4 regions of the Arthrobacter sorbitolis genome follow, and region 1 is predicted to be linked to each of the others. Evidence: riboswitches for the same ligand, from Rfam matches in the RefSeq annotation. Region 1 holds a riboswitch; each other region holds the start of a gene.
What was found. A riboswitch is a leader RNA that binds a small molecule or an ion and turns the genes downstream of it on or off. The one in region 1 is predicted to bind S-adenosylmethionine.
Positions count from the first base shown of each region.

Region 1 (5,062 bases):
GGAGTGCCGGACGCCCACCGTGAAGGCTCCGGCCCGCCGGGCGAGCGCCAGGTAGGTGTCGCTGTCCTCGAGGACGACGCAGGGCGGGACGCACAGCTCCCGGAAGAGGGCTTCCTTGTCCCGCCCGGGTTCACGGCGGGCGACGTGCACGAACCGGGCGAGGTCCCACTTCCCGAGCAGCGCGGTGATCAGATCCGGGTCCCCGTTGGAGACCACCACCTGCTCGGCGGCGGTGCCGTGCACGGCCGGCATCAGCGACGCCGCGAGCCATGACGGGTCGAGGGTTCGGAGCGCCGCCGCGGCGACCACCTCGCCGCGCTCGCCGTGCAGGGCCGGGATCTCCCGCTCCGCGGCCGGGAAGCCGTCGGCGATGACGCGCTCCCAGATCCACTGCTCCGTGTGGCCCACGAGGTCGCCGAAGAAGCCGGACGGGAACTCGTGGTTCCGCCGTTCCGCGAGTTCGCGGTAGCTCGCCTCGTGCAGGGGTTCGGTGTGCCCGACGACGCCGTCGAAGTCCCAGATGATGCGCGCCCCGGCCGCCTCCCGCAGGATCCGCTCGGAGACCTGCCGTGCTGCGTCGTCGCCCTGCGGCATCGCGGACCCTTCGGTGGACTGGTGCCAGCCGTCGAGGGGCTGCGCCTGATGTCGGTCATCGTAGGGTTCCGACAGCAGGTCGGCCAACCGGGCCGTGCACAAGGGCGTCATCGAAGAACTTCCTCGCGTGACAGACCTCGTGTCGCCCGGCGTACGGTGGAGGGATGAGCGTGCCTACGGACTCCAGGGTCAGCTTCGACAGCCGGTTCGCGCGGGAACTGCCCGAGATGGCGGTCGCCTGGCAGGCCGACGACGCCCCCGCACCCCGCCTCCTGGCCCTCAACGGTCCGGTCGCCGCGGACCTCGGGCTCGATCCGGGGTTCCTCGGCTCCCCCGAGGGCCTCGCCCTGCTGGTCGGCACCTCGGTACCCGACGGCGCGACGCCCGTGGCCCAGGCCTACTCCGGCCACCAGTTCGGCAGCTTCAACCCGGGCCTCGGCGACGGCCGGGCGCTGCTGCTCGGCGAGCTGACCGACGTCGCGGGCCGCCTCCGCGACCTCCACCTCAAGGGCTCGGGCCGCACGCCCTTCGCGCGCGGCGGTGACGGCCTCGCCGTCGTCGGCCCCATGCTGCGCGAGTACATCGTCAGCGAGGCCATGCACGCCCTCGGCGTCCCGACCACGCGCTCCCTCGCCGTCGTCGCCACCGGACGCGAGGTGCGCCGTGAGACCATGCTGCCCGGCGCGGTCCTGGCGCGCGTCGCGAGCAGCCACCTGCGCGTCGGGAGCTTCCAGTACGCGGCCGCCACCGGCAACCAGGACCTCCTCACGCGCCTCGCCGATCACGCGATCAGCCGCCACTACCCGGAGGCCGCGTCCACCGAACGCCCCTACCTCGCGCTGTTCGAGTCGGTGCTGTCCGCGCAGGCGTCGCTCGTGGCGCAGTGGATGCTCGTCGGCTTCCTGCACGGCGTGATGAACACGGACAACATGACCATCTCGGGCGAGACCATCGACTACGGGCCGTGCGCGTTCATGGACGTCTTCGACTACGCCACGGTCTACAGCTCCATCGACCGCGGCGGCCGCTACGCCTACGCCAACCAGCCGCTGATCGCCGAGTGGAACCTCGCACGCCTCGCCGAGACCCTGCTGCCGCTCATCGACGAGGACCAGGAGCAGGCGGTCGCCCTGGCCGTCGGCGTGCTGGAATCCTTCCGATCCCGCTACGGCGCCGCCTGGCTCGCCGGCATGAAGGCCAAGCTGGGGCTGCCCGACGACGTCGACGACGAGGTCGCCTCGCCGCTGGCCAACGACGTCCTCACCCTGCTGCAGGAGAACCACGTCGACTACACGTCCTTCTTCCGGGGCCTCGGCTCCGTGGTGCGCGGCGACGTCCGGCCCGCACGCGACAGGGTGCTCGACGTCGCCGCGTTCGACGCCTGGGCCGAGCGGTGGCTCGCCCTCGGGCCCGACGCCGACGCGATGGACCGCGTCAACCCGGTGTACATCCCGCGGAACCACCTCGTCGAGGAGGCCCTGGAGGCCGCGACCGCGGGCGACCTCGATCCGCTCACGCGGCTCGTCGACGTCGTCGCGAACCCCTTCGAGGAGAGGCCGGGGCTGGAACGCTACGCGGCCGGCGCGCCGGACGACTTCGGCCGGTACACGACGTACTGCGGGACCTGAGGCCCGGGCTCCCGGAGTCGCTCCGCGAAGGAGGGGCCTCCTGCGTCGCCGCATGACCCCCTATGGTCGCCGCATGACCCCGTATGACGGGCACCACTGGCGCTCCCTGCGGCCGGTGCGCTTGACTGGGTCCATAACCATCCCGAGCGGCCGAGAGACCTGGATCGACGACGCCGCAGCAACCCTCCCCGTGTAGCAACGGGGAACGGTGCTACTGCCAGGACCGATGGAGTTGCTTCACGCTTTCGTTGGTCTCCCCCGCCGTGCGCGCGCACGTCCGGTGGTGACTGCTGGCTGTCCTGTCTGCCCTCCATCGGGCGATGATTCAGGAGCCCCGCGTGACGACAGCACACCCCCGCACCCTCAGCACACTCGCCCTGCTCGGCGCAGCAGGACTCGCCCTCACCCTCTCCGGGTGCGGCGGAACGGCCGCGGCCGGCGAGGACGACACGTTCGTCTTCGCGACCGGCAAGGACATCTCCTGCCTCGACCCCCACGTCAACGGCGACATGCCGCAGGCGTCCATCGCTGCCAACTACCTGGACTCCCTGGTGTCACAGGACAGCGAGGGGAAGATCCATCCGTGGCTGGCGACGGACTGGTCGGTCTCCGACGACGGCCTGACCTACACCTTCACCGTGCGCGACGACGTCTCGTTCACCGACGGGACGAAACTCACCGCCGAAGCGGTCAAGGCGAACCTCGACCACATGGTGGATCCGGACACCCAGTCCGGCACGGCCGGAGGCTACCTCAAGCCCTACGTGGGAACCGAGGTCGTGGACGACACCACCGCCGTCGTCACCCTCAACCGCCCCTACGCCGCGTTCCTCGAGGTCCTCGCCCAGCCGTTCCTCGGCATCGAATCCCCCGAGGCGCTGAAGCGTCCGCAGGCCGAGAACTGCAACTCCCCCGTGGGGACCGGGCCGTACAGGATCGTCGACTACGTCCCGCAGTCGAAGGTCAGCCTCGTCCGGAACGAGGACTACAACTCGGCCCCGCCCTACGCGGAGCACGAGGGTCCGGCGCACCTCGAGAAGATCGAGTGGCGCATCGTCCCCGAGGACTCGACCCGCTACGGGCTCCTCCGCGCCGGGCAGGTGGACGCCCTGGACCTCATGCCGTCCGTGCATTTCGGTGAGGCCGAGGCGGACCCGAACGTCGAACTCATCCTGCAGGACCGGCCGGGCAACCCGACCAACCTCATCCTCAACACCACGCGCGCCCCGTTCGACGATCTGGCCGTCCGCAAGGCCTTCCTGCACAGCGCCTACGTGGACGCCGGGATCGACAGCGTCTACTTCGGCACCGTCACCCGGGCCGGCGGACCCCTGAGCTCCACCACGGGCTTCTACTCCCCCGACTTCGAGCACGTGTACGACCCGGACCCCGACGAGGCGGCCCGCCTGCTCGACGAGGCCGGCTGGTCGGAGCGCGACGACGAGGGCTACCGCGTGAAGGACGGCGAGCGCCTCACCGTGCACTTCCCCTACACGCCCGGAGCCTGGCCCACGGCGCACCAGGCCCTGGTCACCCAGATCCAGGCCACCGCGAAGAAGGCCGGGTTCGAGGTGCTGATCGAGAACGGCGACGGGGCGACCGTCAGCGAACTGGGGAACAACTTCGCGTACGACCTCCGCGCCGACTACTGGAACACCAACACGGCCGATGTCCTGCGCATCGTCTTCTCCTCCGAGTACACCGAGTCCGCGGGCTTCGTGCCGAACGGGTCGGGCTTCCGCAACCCCGGCCTGGACGGCATCCTCAACGACGCCCTCGCCACGGACGACCCCGCCGAGCGCGAGGACCTCTACTACCGGGCGCAGCAGATCGTGAGCGACAACGCCCTGCAGCTGCCGCTGTACAACCAGGCCAGCCAGGTGGCGCTCCGCAGCGACCGCTACGAGAACCTCGCCCTCGAGCCGAGCCTGTCCCTCCCCTACCTCTACGACGTCACGGCGGTGGATTCAGAATGAGCACCCAGTCCCTCGATTCACTCAGCGCAGCACCCCGCACGACGGCGACGGCCGGTACCGCCGGCAAGGTCATCGTGCGGCGGGCGGCCGGCAGCCTCTTCGTCCTCTGGGCGGCCGTGACCCTCACGTTCTTCGTCCTCCGCCTCACGCCGGGCGATCCGGTCACCGCGATCCTCGGCGGGGCGGGCTCCTCCCCCTCGCCTGAGACGGTCGCGGCCGTCCGGGCGGAGTACGGGCTCGACCAGCCGGTCCTCGTCCAGTACCTCGCCTACCTGGGCGATCTCCTCACCGGCGACTTCGGGGTGTCCTACATCTTCAAGGTCCCGGTCCTGGAGATCATCGGACCGCAGATCCTGCCCACGCTGCAGCTCGCCGGGCTGGCCCTGGTCTTCGCCTGGGTGATCGCGCTGGCCTTCACGCTCCTCACGGTGGGCCGCGGGCGCACGCTCGACGGCGCGGGCCGGGCCGTCGAGGTGTTCTTCGCCTCCCTCCCGCAGTTCTGGGTCGGCATCATGCTCGCCGTGGTCTTCGCCGTCACCCTCGGCTGGTTCCCGGTCGCCGGCAACGACGGCTTCCGCTCGCTCGTCCTGCCCGCGCTCTCCCTCGCCATCCCCCTGGCCGGGTTCATCGCGCAGGTGACCCGCTCCTCCTTCCAGGACGCCCTCGCCCAGCCCTTCATCCTGAGCGCCCGCGCCCGCGGCCTCAGCGACACCTCCGTCCGCATCACGCACGCCCTGCGGCATGCGATCCTGCCGGGGCTCACGCTCTCGGCGTGGGCGGTCGGCTCCCTGGTGAGCTCCGCCGTGGTCGCGGAGATCATCTTCGCCCGGCCCGGCCTCGGACGGTCCCTGGTGGACGCGATCA
Region 1 is NZ_JBTNDM010000007.1:82,596-87,657, reverse strand. Features, by position in the region: gene ACX80K_RS13110 (HAD family hydrolase) at 1-705, opposite strand, end outside; gene ACX80K_RS13105 (protein adenylyltransferase SelO) at 759-2,222, shown strand; SAM riboswitch class I at 2,357-2,455, shown strand; gene ACX80K_RS13100 (ABC transporter substrate-binding protein) at 2,561-4,198, shown strand; gene ACX80K_RS13095 (ABC transporter permease) at 4,195-5,062, shown strand, end outside.

Region 2 (5,062 bases), on a different contig from region 1:
CGAGCAGGGTCTCATCGTCGTCGACCGCCACGGACCCGCCATGGCGCGGACGGTGTGGGGGAACCCGCAGCGCTACCTCGACGCCTACTGGCGGAAGTTCGCGAGCCGGGGCTGGTTCCTCGCGGGCGACGGCGCGCGGTACGACGACGACGGCGACACCTGGATCCTGGGCCGTGTCGACGATGTCATCAACGTCTCGGGGCACCGCCTGTCCACCATCGAGATCGAATCGGCGCTCGTCGCCCACCCTCTCGTCACGGAGGCCGGCGCATGCCCGATCCCGGATCCGCTGACGGGTCACGCCATCGCGGCCTTCGTGGTCCTCACCGCCGGCGCGGACCATGGGGCCGACGTCGCTGCGACGCTGCGCGCCCATGTGGCGGAGGCGATCGGACCGATCGCGCGGCCCTCGGCCGTCGTCGTCGTGCCCGATGTCCCCAAGACGCGGTCCGGGAAGATCATGCGGCGCCTGCTGACGCAACTCTACGAGGGCAGCCCCCTCGGGGACACCACGTCCCTGCAGAACGAGGGGTGCATCCCCGGGATCCAGCACGTCCTGGCGGCGCGGGGCTGAAACCCGCCCGCCGCCCGCCCGGACGGATCCCGCTTAAAGAAGGAAGCGGCAGGCGCCCCGTCCAAGCACCTGCCGCTTCCCGCGTGTGGTTCGTTCAGGAATCAGACCCGGACGAAGGATGCTCCCGGAAGGTCCGAGAGAGGGTGCTGCATGGTGAGGTTCGACCCGTTCATGCCGCTGCTGATGACCTGGCCGCCACCGGCGTAGATGGCCACGTGGCCACCGGTGATGACGATGTCGCCGGGGGCGGGGGTCGCCACCGTCGCGCCGTACTGGAAGAACTGCGACGGGCCGAGGTCGCCCGCGGCGATCCCGGCTGCGTGCAGCGCGTTCTCGACGAGCACGGTGCAGTCCTGGACCGCTCCGGCCGCGAGCTGCGACTGGGCCGACGCCAGGAGGGTCCCACCGGCGCCGCCGGCTGCCGGGGTGACCTCGGCCGAGGCCAGGTAGACGCCCGAACCGGGGGCTTCCGACACGGCCGGGGCCGGGGCGGGAGCAGGAGCCGGGGCGACGGCCGCAGCCTGCTGGACGACCGGCGCCGGGGCGACGACCGCTGCCTGCTGCACGGGAGCCGCAGGAGCGACCGCGACAGGAACGGAGACCGTCTGCGCGGTTGCCGCTCCACCCGTGGGGATCACGATGGAGTCACCGGGGAAGATGACGGACGCGAGGGAGAGCCCGTTGGCCGCGAGGACCGCGGTCAGGTCCGCGCCGTAGCTCGCCGAGATGCCGCCGAGGGTGTCGCCGGCGACGACGGTGTGGGTCGCGTCGGCTGCAGCGGCCGGAGCCGCGGGAGCGGCCTGGACGGCGGGAGCGGCCTGGGCTGCCACGGCTGCCGGTGCCGGCGTCGCGGCCTGCTCCGTGTAGGACCCGGCGTGGGCGGTGCCGACGACGCTGAGCGCGAGGCCCGACGTGACGGCGACGACGGCAACGGGACGCCCCACCATGGTGGCGTGGGCCTTCGCGGCGCGGGACAGGCCCTGCAGTGCGAGATTGCCGTCGATTGCGGCGCGGTGGCGCGCCGAAGAGATCTTTCGTGACATGGATGTATACCTCTCCCATGCCTGCGGGGTGAGCTGTCGGGTTCGGATGGGAGTCACCCGGGCGCGTGCACCAGCTGATCAGCTGCTGCGATGCGACTTAACCCCAAGGACGTCGGCAGGTGTTGCTGCGCGCCCACTGGAACTGTGGTTCCCCCGTCCCCGCCGTGATGTGTGCGAACGTATCCGGGACGACGGCGGGGCTCGGCATTTCGTCCAGGAGCGCCTCACATAGGCGGAGGCACCCGACGAACATAGCCACTGCTCGGACGTTTTGTCACATTCACATAACGCCGCGTACCCTACCCCCCGGTACGGGCCGATCGCCGGCGACGGAACGCGAGCCCCGTGCATGCAGCACTGAGGACGAGGAGCACCGACTGCTGCAGGTAGAACCAGGCGCTCGCCGTCGGATCAGCGCCGATGGCCGCTGCCACGAGGCTGCCGGACAGCGCGGCCGTCAGCGCCGCCCCGACACAGAGGAGCGTGCTCCAGAATCCCTGCTCGTGGGTACGCTCCGCCGCCCTCCAGCTCTCCATCCCCCCACCCTATGCGGGAGGGACGGGCGCGGCATGCGGCGGGGCTCGCTCACACGGGGACACATTGTTTGGTTCCCCGGCGGCTCGGTGTCAGACTCGATCTGACCATCCCGAGCGGCTGAGAGATCTGGCTCACTGACGCCGCAGCAACCCTGGCCTCCGCATCCGACGCGGCGACAGAAGGGTGCTACTGCCAGACCGATGGAGGATCCGATGAGCGTCGCCGACCTTTCAACCCCCCTGAAATTCGCCTACTGGGTGCCGAACGTCAGCGGGGGCCTGGTCGTCTCGACGATCGAGCAGCGCACCAGCTGGGACTTCGACTACAACAGGAAGCTCGCCCGGATCGCCGAGGACGCCGGGTTCGAATACGCCCTGTCGCAGACCCGCTACGCCGCGTCGTACGGAGCGGACAAGCAGCACGAGGCGACGTCGTTCTCCCTCGCCCTCCTCGCCGCCACGGAGAAGCTGAAGGTGATCGCCGCGGTCCATCCCGGCATGTGGCACCCGGGCGTCCTGGCGAAGTTCATCATCACCGCCGACCACATCTCGAACGGCCGTGCCGCCGTCAACATCGTCTCCGGCTGGCTGAAGGACGAGTTCGTGAACTTCGGCCTGGAATGGCTCGAGCACGACGAACGCTACGTCCGCACCGAGGAGTTCATCCGGGTGCTGCGCGGCCTGTGGACCGAGGAGGGGTACAGCCAGTCGGGCAGGTACTACGACATCCGGGACTTCACGCTGAGCCCCGCCCCCGTGGACGTGCCCGGCCGCCCGCACCCCGAGGTCTTCTTCGGGGGCAACTCGACGGCGGCCCAGGCCACGGCGGGTCGGGTGGCGGACTGGTACTTCTCGAACGGCAAGGACCTCGAGGGCTTCAAGGAGAACATCGCGGGCGTCCAGGCGTCCGCCGCCGAGGCCGGGCGGCACCCCCGGTACGGGCTCAACGGGTTCGTCATCGCCCGCGACTCCGAGAAGGAGGCCCGGGACACGCTGCGTGAGATCGTCGAGAAGGCGCATCGGCCTGCCGTCGAGGGCTTCCGCGACGCCGTGCAGGAAGCCGGAGCCTCGACGAAGGACGGCAGGGGCATGTGGGCGGACTCCACGTTCGAGGACCTCGTCCAGTACAACGACGGCTTCAAGACACAGCTCATCGGTACGCCCGAGCAGATCGCCGAGCGCATCGTCGAGTACAAGAAGATCGGCGTGAACCTCTTCCTCACCTGCTACCTGCACTTCCAGGAGGAGGTCGCGGCCTTCGGCACGGACATCCTCCCGATCGTCCGGCAGCTCGAGGCGGATGCCGCGCGCGCGGCGGGGGTCGACTTCGATCCTGAGGCCACTCTCCCAGTCCACGAACCCACCAAGGCAGGTATCTGATGGCAGAACGTTCTTTCGGCTTCCGTACGCGTGCCCTGCACGCGGGCGGCACCCCCGACGCCACGCACGGCGCGCGCGCCGTACCGATCTACCAGACGACGTCGTTCGTGTTCAAGGACACCAATGACGCCGCCAACCTCTTCGCGCTGCAGAAGTACGGCAACATCTACTCGCGCATCGGCAATCCCACCGTCGCGGCGTTCGAGGAACGCATCGCCTCCCTCGAGGGCGGCATCGGCGCGGTGGCGACGGCGTCCGGCATGAGCGCCGAGTTCATCACCTTCGCGGCGCTGTGCCAGGCGGGCGACCACATCGTCGCCGCCTCGCAGCTCTACGGCGGGACCGTCACGCAGCTGGACGTCACGCTGCGCCGCTTCGGCATCGAGACCACCTTCGTACCCGGGACCGACCCCGCGGACTACGCCGCCGCCATCCGGGAGAACACCAAGGCCGTCTACGCCGAGGTCATCGCCAATCCGTCCGGCGAGATCGCGGATCTCGCAGGGCTGGCGAAGGTGGCGCACGATGCCGGCGTCCCGTTCATCGTCGACTCCACCCTGAGCACCCCCTACCTCGTGCGGCCCATCGAGCACGGCGCGGACATCGTCATCCACTCGGCCACGAAGTTCATCGGCGGACACGGCACCACGCTCGGCGGCGTGGTCGTGGAGAGCGGCCGGTTCGACTGGGGCAACGGCAAGTTCCCCACCATGACCGAGCCCGTGCCCTCGTACGGGAACATCCAGTGGTGGGCGAACTTCGGCGAATACGGGTTCCTGACGAAGCTGCGCACCGAGCAGCTCCGTGACATCGGCCCGGCGCTCTCGCCCATGTCGGCCTTCCAGCTGCTGCAGGGCGTGGAGACCCTGGCGCAGCGCCTGGACGAGCACCTGGAGAACGCGCAGGCCGTGGCCGAATGGCTGCAGGCCGACCCCCGCGTGGAGTACGTCAACTATGCGGGCCTCCCCACGCACGTGCACCACGAACGCGCGAAGACCTACCTGCCGCAGGGCCCCGGATCGGTGTTCAGCTTCGGCATCAGGGGCGGGCGCAAGGCCGGGCAGAAATTCATCGAGTCGCTGCAGCTCGCCTCGCACCTCGCGAACGTCGGCGATGCGCGCACGCTCGTGATCCACCCCGGCTCCACGACGCACCAGCAGCTCTCGGCCGAGCAGCTCGCCGCGGCAGGCGTCCCCGAGGACCTGGTGCGCATCTCGGTGGGACTCGAGGACCTGGACGACATCCTGTGGGATCTCGACCAGGCACTCGACATCGCGGTGGACTCGCCGGACGCATCCTTCGACGACCTTCCGCAGGAAGCGGCGGGACAGGACGACGACGACGCATCGGCGTCGCGGGCAGTGGGAGTGGGAGCATGAGCGGCACAGGAACACCGGCACGGACCTGGGAGGGGCCCTCGGCACCCGAACGTCTCGCCCTACTGAGGAACGCGCGGTCGGTGGCGATCGTCGGAGCGTCGGACAAGCCCTCGCGGGCCTCCTACTTCGTGGCGACCTACCTGCAGTCCT
Region 2 is NZ_JBTNDM010000009.1:87,894-92,955, forward strand. Features, by position in the region: gene acs (acetate--CoA ligase) at 1-574, shown strand, start outside; gene ACX80K_RS14380 (LysM peptidoglycan-binding domain-containing protein) at 676-1,617, opposite strand; cyclic di-AMP (ydaO/yuaA leader) riboswitch at 1,623-1,833, opposite strand; gene ACX80K_RS14385 (hypothetical protein) at 1,917-2,153, opposite strand; SAM riboswitch class I at 2,256-2,361, shown strand; gene sfnG (dimethylsulfone monooxygenase SfnG) at 2,367-3,533, shown strand; gene ACX80K_RS14395 (O-acetylhomoserine aminocarboxypropyltransferase/cysteine synthase family protein) at 3,533-4,912, shown strand; gene ACX80K_RS14400 (CoA-binding protein) at 4,909-5,062, shown strand, end outside.
Region 2: another riboswitch for S-adenosylmethionine. It lies ahead of sfnG (dimethylsulfone monooxygenase SfnG); the one in region 1 lies ahead of ACX80K_RS13100 (ABC transporter substrate-binding protein).

Region 3 (5,062 bases), on a different contig from region 1:
CGGGCTGATCGTGCAGGCCATCCGCCGGGCCACCCGGCTCGCGACGGCGATGGAGGCGCGCGGCTTCGGCGGCGGGCCCCGCACCTGGGCCCGGACGAGCACCTTCTCGGGCCTCGACGCCGTCGTCGCCGGCGTCGGGCTGCTCATCGCCGCGGGCGCGGTGACGGCGGCGGTGCTGGCCGGGACGTGGAACTTCCTGCTGTCCTGACGGGGATCCCGGGGCTCCCGGTCGTCCCGAACGCCACGGAAGGCCGCGGGCACGACACACGGAACGGGGGCCCGCCGAAGCGGACCCCCGGTACGGGACTGGATGGTTCCTAGAGCACGTCCGAGAGGAACGACTTCAGGCGCGGCGTCTGCGGATCGTCGAAGAGCGCGGCCGGTGGGCCGGTCTCCACCACGACGCCGGCATCCATGAAGGTCACGGTGTCCGAGACGTTGCGCGAGAAACCCATCTCGTGGGTGACGACGACCATGGTCATGCCCGCCGTCGCGAGATCCGCCATGAGGGCGAGGACGCCCTTGACGAGTTCGGGGTCCAGGGCGGAGGTCGCCTCGTCGAAGAACATCACCTCGGGGTCCATGGCGAGCGCTCGGGCGATGGCCACGCGCTGCTGCTGCCCGCCCGAGAGGTTGCCCGGACGGACGTCGGCCTTGTGCTTCAGGCCCACGAGGTCCAGCTGGGCGAGGGCCTTCTCCCGCGCCTCGCCGGCCGACATCCGGCGGAGCTTCCGGAGGGCCAGCGAGACGTTCTCCAGCACCGTCTTGTGCGGGAAGAGGTTGAACTGCTGGAACACCATGCCGATGCGCCGGCGCAGCTCGTCCGGGTTGTCCTTGAGAACGGACCGGCCGTCGAGCAGGATGTCCCCCTCGTCCGGTTCGATCAGCCGGTTCAGGACGCGCAGGAGCGTCGACTTCCCGGAGCCCGACGGGCCGATGACGGACGCCGTCGTGCCCTGCTCCACGTGCAGGTCGATCCCGCGCAGCACGTGGTTGGTGCCGAAGGACAGGTGCAGGTTCTGCCCGGTCAGGGTTCCCGATTCGAGAGTCGTCACGCCTTCGCTCCTTCGCCGATCTTCGCGGCCAGTTCGTCCGGTTCGGGCTTCTGCTTCTTGCCCACGCGGAGCCGGTTGTCGATGAAGTTGACCAGGTGGGTCAGCGGGATGGTCAGGCACAGGTAGAGCACCCCGGCCGCGATAAGCGGCGACAGGTTGCCGGTGTTGCTCGCCGCGTCGTTGCCGACCCGGAAGAGCTCCCGCTCACTGGCGACGAGCCCGATGAAGTAGATCAGCGACGACTCCTTGATGAGCGAGATGAACTGGTTCACCAGGGCGGGCAGCACGCGCCGCACGCCCTGGGGGACCACCACGAGCTGCATGGACGAGCCGTAACTGAAGCCCAGGGCACGCGAGGCCTCCAGCTGGCCCTTCTCCACGCTCTGGATGCCGGACCGGAAGATCTCGCCGATGTACGCCGAGGCGATCAGCGAGAGGGCGAGGATGCCCAGGGGGTACGGGCTGGTGCTGCCCGTGACCTGCCGGAGGATCGGGCCGAGCCCCAGACCGATGAGCAGGATGATCACGACGGCGGGCAGCCCGCGGAAGATGTCCGTGTAGATGCGGGCGATCCACCGCAGCACCCGGTTCCGCGAGATCCCCATGATCGCGAGGATCATGCCGACGATCGTCCCGATGATCCCTGAGGCCAGGGCGAGCATGAGCGTGTTCGGCAGTCCGACGGTCAGGAGGTCGGGCAGGACTGCGGCCATCGCCTCCCAGTCGAAGAACGTCTTGCCGAGCTGTTCGAGGGCATCCATGCAGGGACCGCTACTTTACTTCCACGGCTTTGCTGCCGGGCTTCCAGTCGGAGGGCATCTCGCGGTCCGGGTACCACTCCTCGGTGAGCTCCGTCCAGGTGCCGTCGGCGACGACGGCGTCGAGGCCAGCATTGAGGGCGTCGATGAGGGGCTGGTTCTCGCTGTTCACGGCGTACGCGGTGAAGTTCTCGGTGTTGATGATCGTCTCGGCGATCGTGGTGTCGTCGCCCTCCTTCACCTGTCCGGTGGCCTGCTGCGACGGCGCGACCCACGCGTCCACCTGGCCGTTCTTCACGTTGGCGTACACGGTGTTGTAGTCCGGGAAGCGCACGGGCTCGAGGCCGAGGGTGTTGGAGACGTAGTCGTCCTGGACGGTTCCCTGGACCACGCCGATGCGGGTGCTCTCGGACAGCGAGTCGAAGCCGGTGACCGAGGAGCCGTTCTTCGCGACGACGGCCATGTAGCCGAAGTCGTAGCCGTTGGTGAAGCCGACGTTCTCGCGACGGGCCTCCGTCGTGGAGATCGACGAGGATCCGACGTCGTACTGCTTGTTCTGCACCTGGGCGAGCAGCGCCGAGAAGTCGGTGGACGCGAACTCCACCTCGAGGCCGAGCTTGTCGCCGATGGCGCGCAGCAGTTCGTTGTCGTAGCCGGTGAAGACGCCGTCCTCCAGGAAGATGTTCGGCGGTGCGTCGGAGAGCGTCCCGACGCGCAGCGTGCCGTCGGTGATGAGGCCGAGTTCCGCCGTGTCGATCTCCTCGACCGGGGTGGTGGTCTCGGTGGTGTACTTGTCCAGCGACTGCTGGTCGCTGCCGGCCAGGGCGTCGGTGGTCTCGGTGGGTTCGCTGCTGCTGCTGCTGCCGCAGGAGACGGTCAGGGCGAGCAGGGGCACGGTCAGTACCGCGAGGACCTTGCGGGAGAGGTTCATGGTGTCCTTCTTCGAGGCGGGCCCCGAGAGGGGCGCGCTGGGTGGGGCTGCTGGACGCCGGAGGCCGGCGGGGGAACGACTGGCTGCTGGGTGACACGCTCGCTGTTCTGGGCTGTGCGCGCTGTGGCGGGCGGACCCGGAGGAAACACCGGGACGGACCGCACGACGCCGTACTTGCCAACCGGGGGACTGGACCCGGCGGCCGAATCTTCACCTGGAGCACCCCACTACGGGAGAGGGTTGCTGTCCAGCCGGCCAGGGCCGATGGCTGGAACTCTTGATTTGAGCAAAACGCTAGGGCAGCACGGAGGGCCGGGTCAAAACGGGAACGTCACTATTCCGGTTCTTGACGTCGAAATCCGCCTCCTGGGGCGCATTGTGTGGCGGAGATTACACGAAACGGTCCACGAGTGCGGTGAGTTCGGCCGTAAGGGCGGCCGAGGTGCGGAGCTCCCGGCCGTCGAGCGAGAGGACCGGCGCGAGGAGCCGGATGCTCGAGATGAGCCAGACGGCGTCGGCCTCGAAGAGGTGGTGCGGTTCGAGCGGACCGTACCCGAGGTCCCACCCCTGCTCCTTCGCCGCGGTGAACAGTGCGGCCTGCGAGGTGCCCGCCAGGATCCCGCTCTCGAGCTGCGGTGTGACGAGGGTCTTCCGCCCGTCGCGCTCGTGGGCGAGCAGCACGGTGGAGGTGGGCCCCTCGAGGACCTTGCCGTCGGAGGAGGTGAAGATGACGTCGTCGGCGCCGGCGGCCTTCGCGTGGCGGATCGCGGCCATGTTGACCGCGTAGGAGAGGGTCTTGGCGCCCAGGAGCAGCCACGGGGCGCGCTGTGCCACGGTGCTGTCGTACCCGCGCTCGAGCAGGAGGACCTTCAGGCCCGCCTCGCGCTGCGCCAGCGTGGCCGCCGGGACGGGCGCGACCTGCACCCACGCCGTCGCGCGTCCGGCGCCCTCCATGCCGCGCGTGGCGACCAGCTTCACGACGGCGGTGCTCCTGCCCGGGTCCGCCGCGGCGAACTCGCGGAGGCCCGTGCGGATGGCACGGCTCCACGCGCCGGCGTCGGGCACCGCGAGGTCGAGGGCGGCGGCCGACGCCGCGAGCCTCGCCAGGTGCGCCTGTTCCTTCCGGGGCGTCCCGTCGACGGCCAGCATCGATTCGAAGACCCCGTCCCCGCGGGTGGCACCGAGATCGGTGGCCATCAGCTGCGGCTGCGCGGCATCCGCGATCCTGCCGTCGTCGGAGGCGGGGTCGAGGAACACGAGAACGGTCATGGGTCCCAGCGTATCGGCCGGAGGATCCGCGGTCGTCAGGTGAGTCTCACCTTCCGGGTGAAGAGTTTCTGCAGCAGGATGAACGCGAGGAGCAGGGCGCCGATCACGATGCGCGTCCACCAGGAGCTGAGGGTGCCCTCGTAGGAAATGAAGGTCTGGACGATGCCGAGGACGAGCACCCCCGCGAGGGACCCGAGCACGTAGCCGTACCCTCCGGTGAGCAGCGTCCCACCCACCACCACGGCGGCGATCGCGTCCAGCTCGAGGCCCGTGGCCGCCAGGCTGTACCCGGAGAGGCTGTAGAACGAGAACAGGATCCCGGCGATCGCGGAGCACAGTCCGCTGATCCCGTACACGAGGACCTTCGTGCGCGGGACGGCGAGGCCCATGAGCAACGCCGAGGACTCGCCGCCGCCGATGGCGTACACGGTCCGGCCGAACCGCGTCTGGTGCAGTACGTAGAACGCGGCGGCGACGACGAGCAGCGCGATCACGACGCCGGGGGAGACGAACAGCTTCCCCACCAGCGGGATCCTCGCCTGGGCCATGGACGTGAAGAACGGGTCCGTCACGGTGATGGAGTCGACGCTGATGACGTAGCAGAGGCCGCGCGCCAGGAACAGGCCCGCGAGGGTGACGATGAACGGCTGGATCTCGAAGACCTGGATGACCAGCCCCATGAGCAGGCCGAAGGTCGCGCCCGTCAGGAGCACGAGGGCGATCACCGCGACCGGGTTCCAGCCGGCCTGCAGGAGGGAGGCGGCGATCATCATGGACAGCGCGACGACGGAGCCGACCGACAGGTCGATGCCCCCGGTGAGGATCACGAACGTCATGCCCACGGCGAGCACGATGAGGAAGGTGTTGTCGATCAGGAGGTTGAGGAAGACCTGCCCGGACAGGAACCCCGGGTACATGGCGGCGCCGACGGCGAACATCGCGAGGAACAGGCCCACCGTCGCAAGGGTGGGCGCGTACCGCGCCCTGCCCTGCAGGCGGCTGATCCGGGAGCGGTCGAGCGGAGCGGGTGTGCGCGTGAGGACGGACAT
Region 3 is NZ_JBTNDM010000002.1:218,593-223,654, forward strand. Features, by position in the region: gene ACX80K_RS05670 (energy-coupling factor transporter transmembrane component T family protein) at 1-208, shown strand, start outside; gene ACX80K_RS05675 (amino acid ABC transporter ATP-binding protein) at 318-1,055, opposite strand; gene ACX80K_RS05680 (amino acid ABC transporter permease) at 1,052-1,816, opposite strand; gene ACX80K_RS05685 (ABC transporter substrate-binding protein) at 1,827-2,744, opposite strand; SAM riboswitch class IV at 2,910-3,027, opposite strand; gene ACX80K_RS05690 (aminodeoxychorismate lyase) at 3,135-4,013, opposite strand; gene yjfF (galactofuranose ABC transporter, permease protein YjfF) at 4,049-5,062, opposite strand; gene ACX80K_RS05700 (ABC transporter permease) at 5,062-5,062, opposite strand, start outside.
Region 3: another riboswitch for S-adenosylmethionine. It lies ahead of ACX80K_RS05685 (ABC transporter substrate-binding protein); the one in region 1 lies ahead of ACX80K_RS13100 (ABC transporter substrate-binding protein).

Region 4 (5,062 bases), on a different contig from region 1:
ACCGTCGGACCGCCGGTCAGCTGGCCGCCGTCGCTGCGGCGCTCGACGCCTTCAGGCAGGCGGCTTCCCGGCCCTCGGCGGCCGTCGCGGCCGACTTCGCGTTCCATCGCTCCATCGCCATCGCCGCGAACAACCGCTTCTACCTCGACCTGCTCGAATCCCTCGGGACGACGATGATCCCGATGCCGCATCCGCGACTGGTCGAGGAGGATCACGATGAGCAGGACGCCTCCTTCGACCGCGTACTCCATGAACACCAGGCGATCCGGGACGCGATCGGGCGCCAGGACGTCCAGGGCAGCGCGGCCGCGATGCGCGCCCACCTGTCCAATACGCGGGCACGCCTGGCTGTCCCGCGGGAGCGACGGGCGCCCGGCTGAGCACCCGAGGCGCGCTACTTCTTCCGGAGCGGCGTGGGGAAGTACTCCCATTCCCGGCGGAAACGGGCCTCGGCGTCGAGGGCGGCCGCCTGCTCGAGGGCGTGCAGCCGCCCGTAACTGAACCCGTTCTCCCCCTCCTGGAAGGCCTTGGCGCCGAGCCGCCGCAGCAGCTCCCGGGTGACGATGCTGTCCTGGTGCTCGCCGAGCGTCTTCTGCATGACCTGCGCCGCGTCGGCGATCCGGGCGACCTTCTTCCGTCCGATCGGCGCGGCCGCCTCGGCGGCGTAGCGCAACCGCTTTCCGTCCTTGCGGGCCTCGTGCAGGGCGGGGTGGTCGCCGAGACCGGCGGGGTGGCTCATCGCATCGTGGACCACCCTGCGCAGGCGTTCCATGTCCCGGTTGATGAGCGCCGGGATCACGCGGGAGGCGGGCTCGGCCGCACGGGGGGTCGTCACCGGATCGGCCACGAAGGCATCGAGGGTGTCCAGGAGGCGGAAGTAGCGTCCTCCGTCCAGCGCCTTCAGCACCTGGGCGCGGAACTTCTTGTAGTCCCCTCCGAGCTCGACGTCGACCCTGCGCCCGACCGGGCCCAGCAGGAGTTCCGCGGGTTCGTCGGCGAGCATCCGCTGGAGCCGCTCGTGCATCACCTGCGCGTCCCGCGCCTTCCCGAGGACCCCGGCCAGCCACTTGAGTTCCTCGCGCAGCAGCCGGACGGCCTCGGTGTCGTCGAGGAGGGTCCGGTACGTCGCCAGGACGGACCGTGCCCTCCGGATGGACACCCTCATCCGGTGGATCGCGTCCTGCCCGTCGACCCGCACCCGGGGGTCCTGCTGCTGGAGCACGGTCACCTGCTCCCGCAGGTAGGCGAGCAGGATGTCGCCGGCCGGACCACCCGGGGTCGGGACCGGGGGCGCCGCGGGCTCGTCCGGGACACGGTCGCCCAGGATCCGTGCCAGCTTCGACCGGTGAGCGGCGGCACGTGCACCCGCCGCCGTGACGACGGCCTCCGCGGCGCCCAGCAGATCCCTCGAGCCCTCGACCAGTTCGATCTCCCACTCACGCCAGCGCAGGGTGGACGGCGCGGACCCGGGCACCTCGGCGTGCACGTGGTCGTCCATGACATCGGCGAGGATCCGGCCCTCGGCACCGCGCAGGTGGTGGACGACGCGCCGGGTGTCCAGCCGGGCGACAGGAACGAGGGCGCTGTCCCTGACGTGCACCCGGATCAGTTTCAGGAGCGACTTGGGCACCGCCGAGCCCTTGCGCAGCGGTTCATGGTACTCGTGGCGCTCGTCGGGCCCGGCCGGCAGCTTGAGATGCCACCCGGCGTCCTCGCCGCCGGTCCGCCGTCGCAGGGTGATGCGGCGGGAAGCCAGCCGCAGGTCCTCGGTATCGAAGTACTCGGCCTCCAGGTGGTACTCCACCGGCTGGTCCACCGCCTCGATCCCGGGGACGTCCTCCAGAGCGGGAAGGGGCACGTCGTCATCGATGTCGAACTTCCGCTCGATCTCCACAGCAGGCTCAGGGCGCATACGGCACTGTATATCCTCGCCCGCCCACGCGTCAGCAGCCCCATCTCCCCACCCAGGATGCTGCCGCCGGGAAATCCGGCCGAAAGACCCTAGAGGGATTCCCGATCGTGGCGCATACTGGCTGCACTCAAGGACTGGCAGGAGTCCCTGGGATGACGAAGGTGCGCGTCGGCCGCCGCGCGATCGGTTCCGCACCCCCTGACGACGAAGGACACAGCCATGACCACTGAGCAGTCCGAGGCCCGACCCATGCGCCTCCGTACCCCCTCGCCCGTGCCCGCCGCAACGGGAGACCACGTATACCGCGTCGCACATCCGCTCTCGGAATCCGAGCTCAAGCGTCAGGGCGAGCGGCGTCGCGAAGCCGAGCGCAAGCTCGCCCTCCATATCCAGAGGTACCGGGAGACCCACCCGCTCCGCCGGGCCCACTGAAGCCGCCCCGACCGTCCGCGCACGCCGCCGTCCGGCCCGCGCCATGGATCAGCAGCTGCACTTCCTCACTGTCGCGACACCGGACCTCGACGCCGCACGGTCGTTCTACGACGGCGGACTGGGCTGGACGCCGGTCCTCGACGTCCCGGACGAGGTCATCTTCTACCAGGTGGCTCCCGGGATGCTGCTCGGGTTCTTCCTCGCGGACAAGTTCGCCCGGGACCTCGGACTCGACGTCGCGCCCGCACCGGCCGGCGTCACCCTGTCCCACAACGTGGGGTCCCCCGACGACGTCCGCGCCGTCGTCACCGCGATGGCGCGCGCCGGCGCCACGGTCCTCAAGGAGCCGCAGGAGAGCGCCTTCGGCGGCATCCTCCACTCCCTCGTGAGCGATCCGATCGGAGTGACGTGGGAGATCGCCCACAATCCCCGCTGGCGCATCCTCGACGACGGCACCGTCAGCCTGGGCTGAATTGACTGGCGGAATTCCCGCTCTCCGACGCTTCAGGACGCAATGGCCGGGGTGTCACATTTCTTTTTATTCGTCGAATTCCCCGGACATCTGCCTATGGTTGTCCCAGCTTCAAGAGACGCGGTCGCCAAGCTCCGACTGGACCGCGCGCCAACCCCATGTTCCTGGGTGGTTCGGATGACGAAGCGGCCTCCTCCTCGGCACCTGGTGCTGGTCCGGTGCAGGCAAGAGCACTCCGAAAGGCACTCATCGTGAGCTGTACGGCCCTCCCCTAGCACAACTCCGGCGCGTCCCGTCCGCGTCTCCTCCTTTCTTCCCGACCCCCGGCAATTCGCGCTGTGCGCTGTGCCGGAACATTTCCGAGGAATTCACCATGAATGCATCCGCACTACCCCCTGCCCGGAATCGCCTCGCATTCCGGCGGCTGACGGCCCTCTCCGCCGTCGGCCTCCTCGCCGTCCTGACCGGGTGCGCCGGTCCGGCCGGTCCGGCCTCCGCTCCGGACGGCGACCCGGTGCCCGGCGGCATCCTGGACGTGTCGATCTCGGCCGAGCCCGGCTGCCTCGACGGCCACGGCATCTCGGCGACCCAGCAGCAGTTCCTGGGCCGCCTGATCTACGACAACGTGGTGACCCTCGACGAGGACGGGGACATCGCCCCCTACCTCGCCGAGTCCTGGGACGTCTCGGCGGACGGCAGGACCTACACGTTCCACCTCCGGCAGGGCGTGACCTTCAGCGACGGCTCGCCCTGGAACGCCGAGGTCCTCGGGCAGAACTTCGAGCACATGAGGGACCCGGCCACGAAGTCGCCCCTCGCCGCTGCGTACATCGCCCCGTACGTGGACGGCACGGTGATCGACGAGTACACCTTCGAAGCGCACCTCGCCTACCCCTACACCCCCTTCCTCTACACGCTCGCGCAGTCCTGGCTCGGCATGAACTCGGGCAAGGCCATCGCCGAGTCCCCGGAGACGCTGTGCCAGGAACCGATCGGCACCGGACCCTTCACCGTCGCCGACTACCAGCCGGGCCAGAGCATCAGCTACGCCAAGCGGGAGGGCTACGACTGGGCGCCGGCGTGGCTCGAGGGCGACGGCGAGGCGTACCTCGACGGCGTCGAGGTCACGCTCGTCAGCGAACCCGTCATCCGCCACCAGTCCCTCGTCTCCGGCCAGTACGACCTGACGGAGAACCTCGCACCGCAGAACGCCGCCGCGGTGCAGGAGGACCCCGGCTTCACGTACGAGAACCTGCCCCGCACCGGCAGCCCCTACGTCCTCAGTTTCAACCTGAGCCGCGCGCCGTTCGACGACCTCGCGGTCCGCCAGGCGTTCGCCGCCGCCGTGGACACGGACGCCGTCACGGAGAGCCTCGGCTTCGGCACCTACACCCCGATCGACGGCTTCCTGTCGAAGCAGAGCAAGTACTACGACCCGTCGGTCGAGGGCGTCCTGACCCACGACCCGGAACGCGCGAACCAGCTCCTCGACGATGCCGGCTGGACCGGCCGCGACGACGAGGGCTTCCGCACGAAGGACGGGAAGCGGCTCACGGTCGAGGTGCCCACGGTCGAGAGTTCGACGCCGAGCCCCTTGCTGGTCCAGCTGCAGGGCGAGGCCAGGAAGGTCGGCTTCGACCTCCGGATCATCCAGCTCCCCCAGGCCCAGCTCACGGAACTGCGCTACGCCGGCGACTACGACGCCCTCGCCGGGGTATGGCACACCAACACCACCGACGTCCTGTTCATCCGCTACCACTCCTCCGAGATCACCGGCGAACGGATCGGCCAGAACTCGTCCTACGTGAACGACCCCGAACTCGACGGACTGCTCTCCGCGGCGCGCGAGGCCGACGACGGACCCGAGGCCGAGGAAGCCTACGCGAAGGCCCAGCACCGGCTGCTCGAGCTCGTGCCCGGTGTGCCGCTCTACGAGAACCCGAGCCAGTTCGCCTACGCGAACACCGTGCAGGACGTCACCGTGGACACCTCGCACCCGGTGCCCGTCCTGACGTACGCCTGGAAGGCCGAGTAGGTGACCGTCCTCCGCCGCATCCTCACACGGCTCGCGGTCGGCATCGGCGTCCTCTGGGGCGCGGCGACGCTGACGTTCCTCGCGGTCCACCTCATCCCGGGCGACACCGCGCTGCTGATCCTGGGCGGACCGGACGCGCGGCCCACCGCCGAGACACTGGCGCAGGTCCGCAGCGACTACCTCCTCGACCAGCCGTTCGTCGTCCAGTACG
Region 4 is NZ_JBTNDM010000001.1:468,604-473,665, reverse strand. Features, by position in the region: gene ACX80K_RS02330 (FadR/GntR family transcriptional regulator) at 1-380, shown strand, start outside; gene ACX80K_RS02325 (CYTH and CHAD domain-containing protein) at 395-1,912, opposite strand; gene ACX80K_RS02320 (hypothetical protein) at 2,132-2,344, shown strand; gene ACX80K_RS02315 (VOC family protein) at 2,388-2,816, shown strand; SAM riboswitch class IV at 2,926-3,053, shown strand; gene ACX80K_RS02310 (ABC transporter substrate-binding protein) at 3,190-4,851, shown strand; gene ACX80K_RS02305 (ABC transporter permease) at 4,852-5,062, shown strand, end outside.
Region 4: another riboswitch for S-adenosylmethionine. It lies ahead of ACX80K_RS02310 (ABC transporter substrate-binding protein); the one in region 1 lies ahead of ACX80K_RS13100 (ABC transporter substrate-binding protein).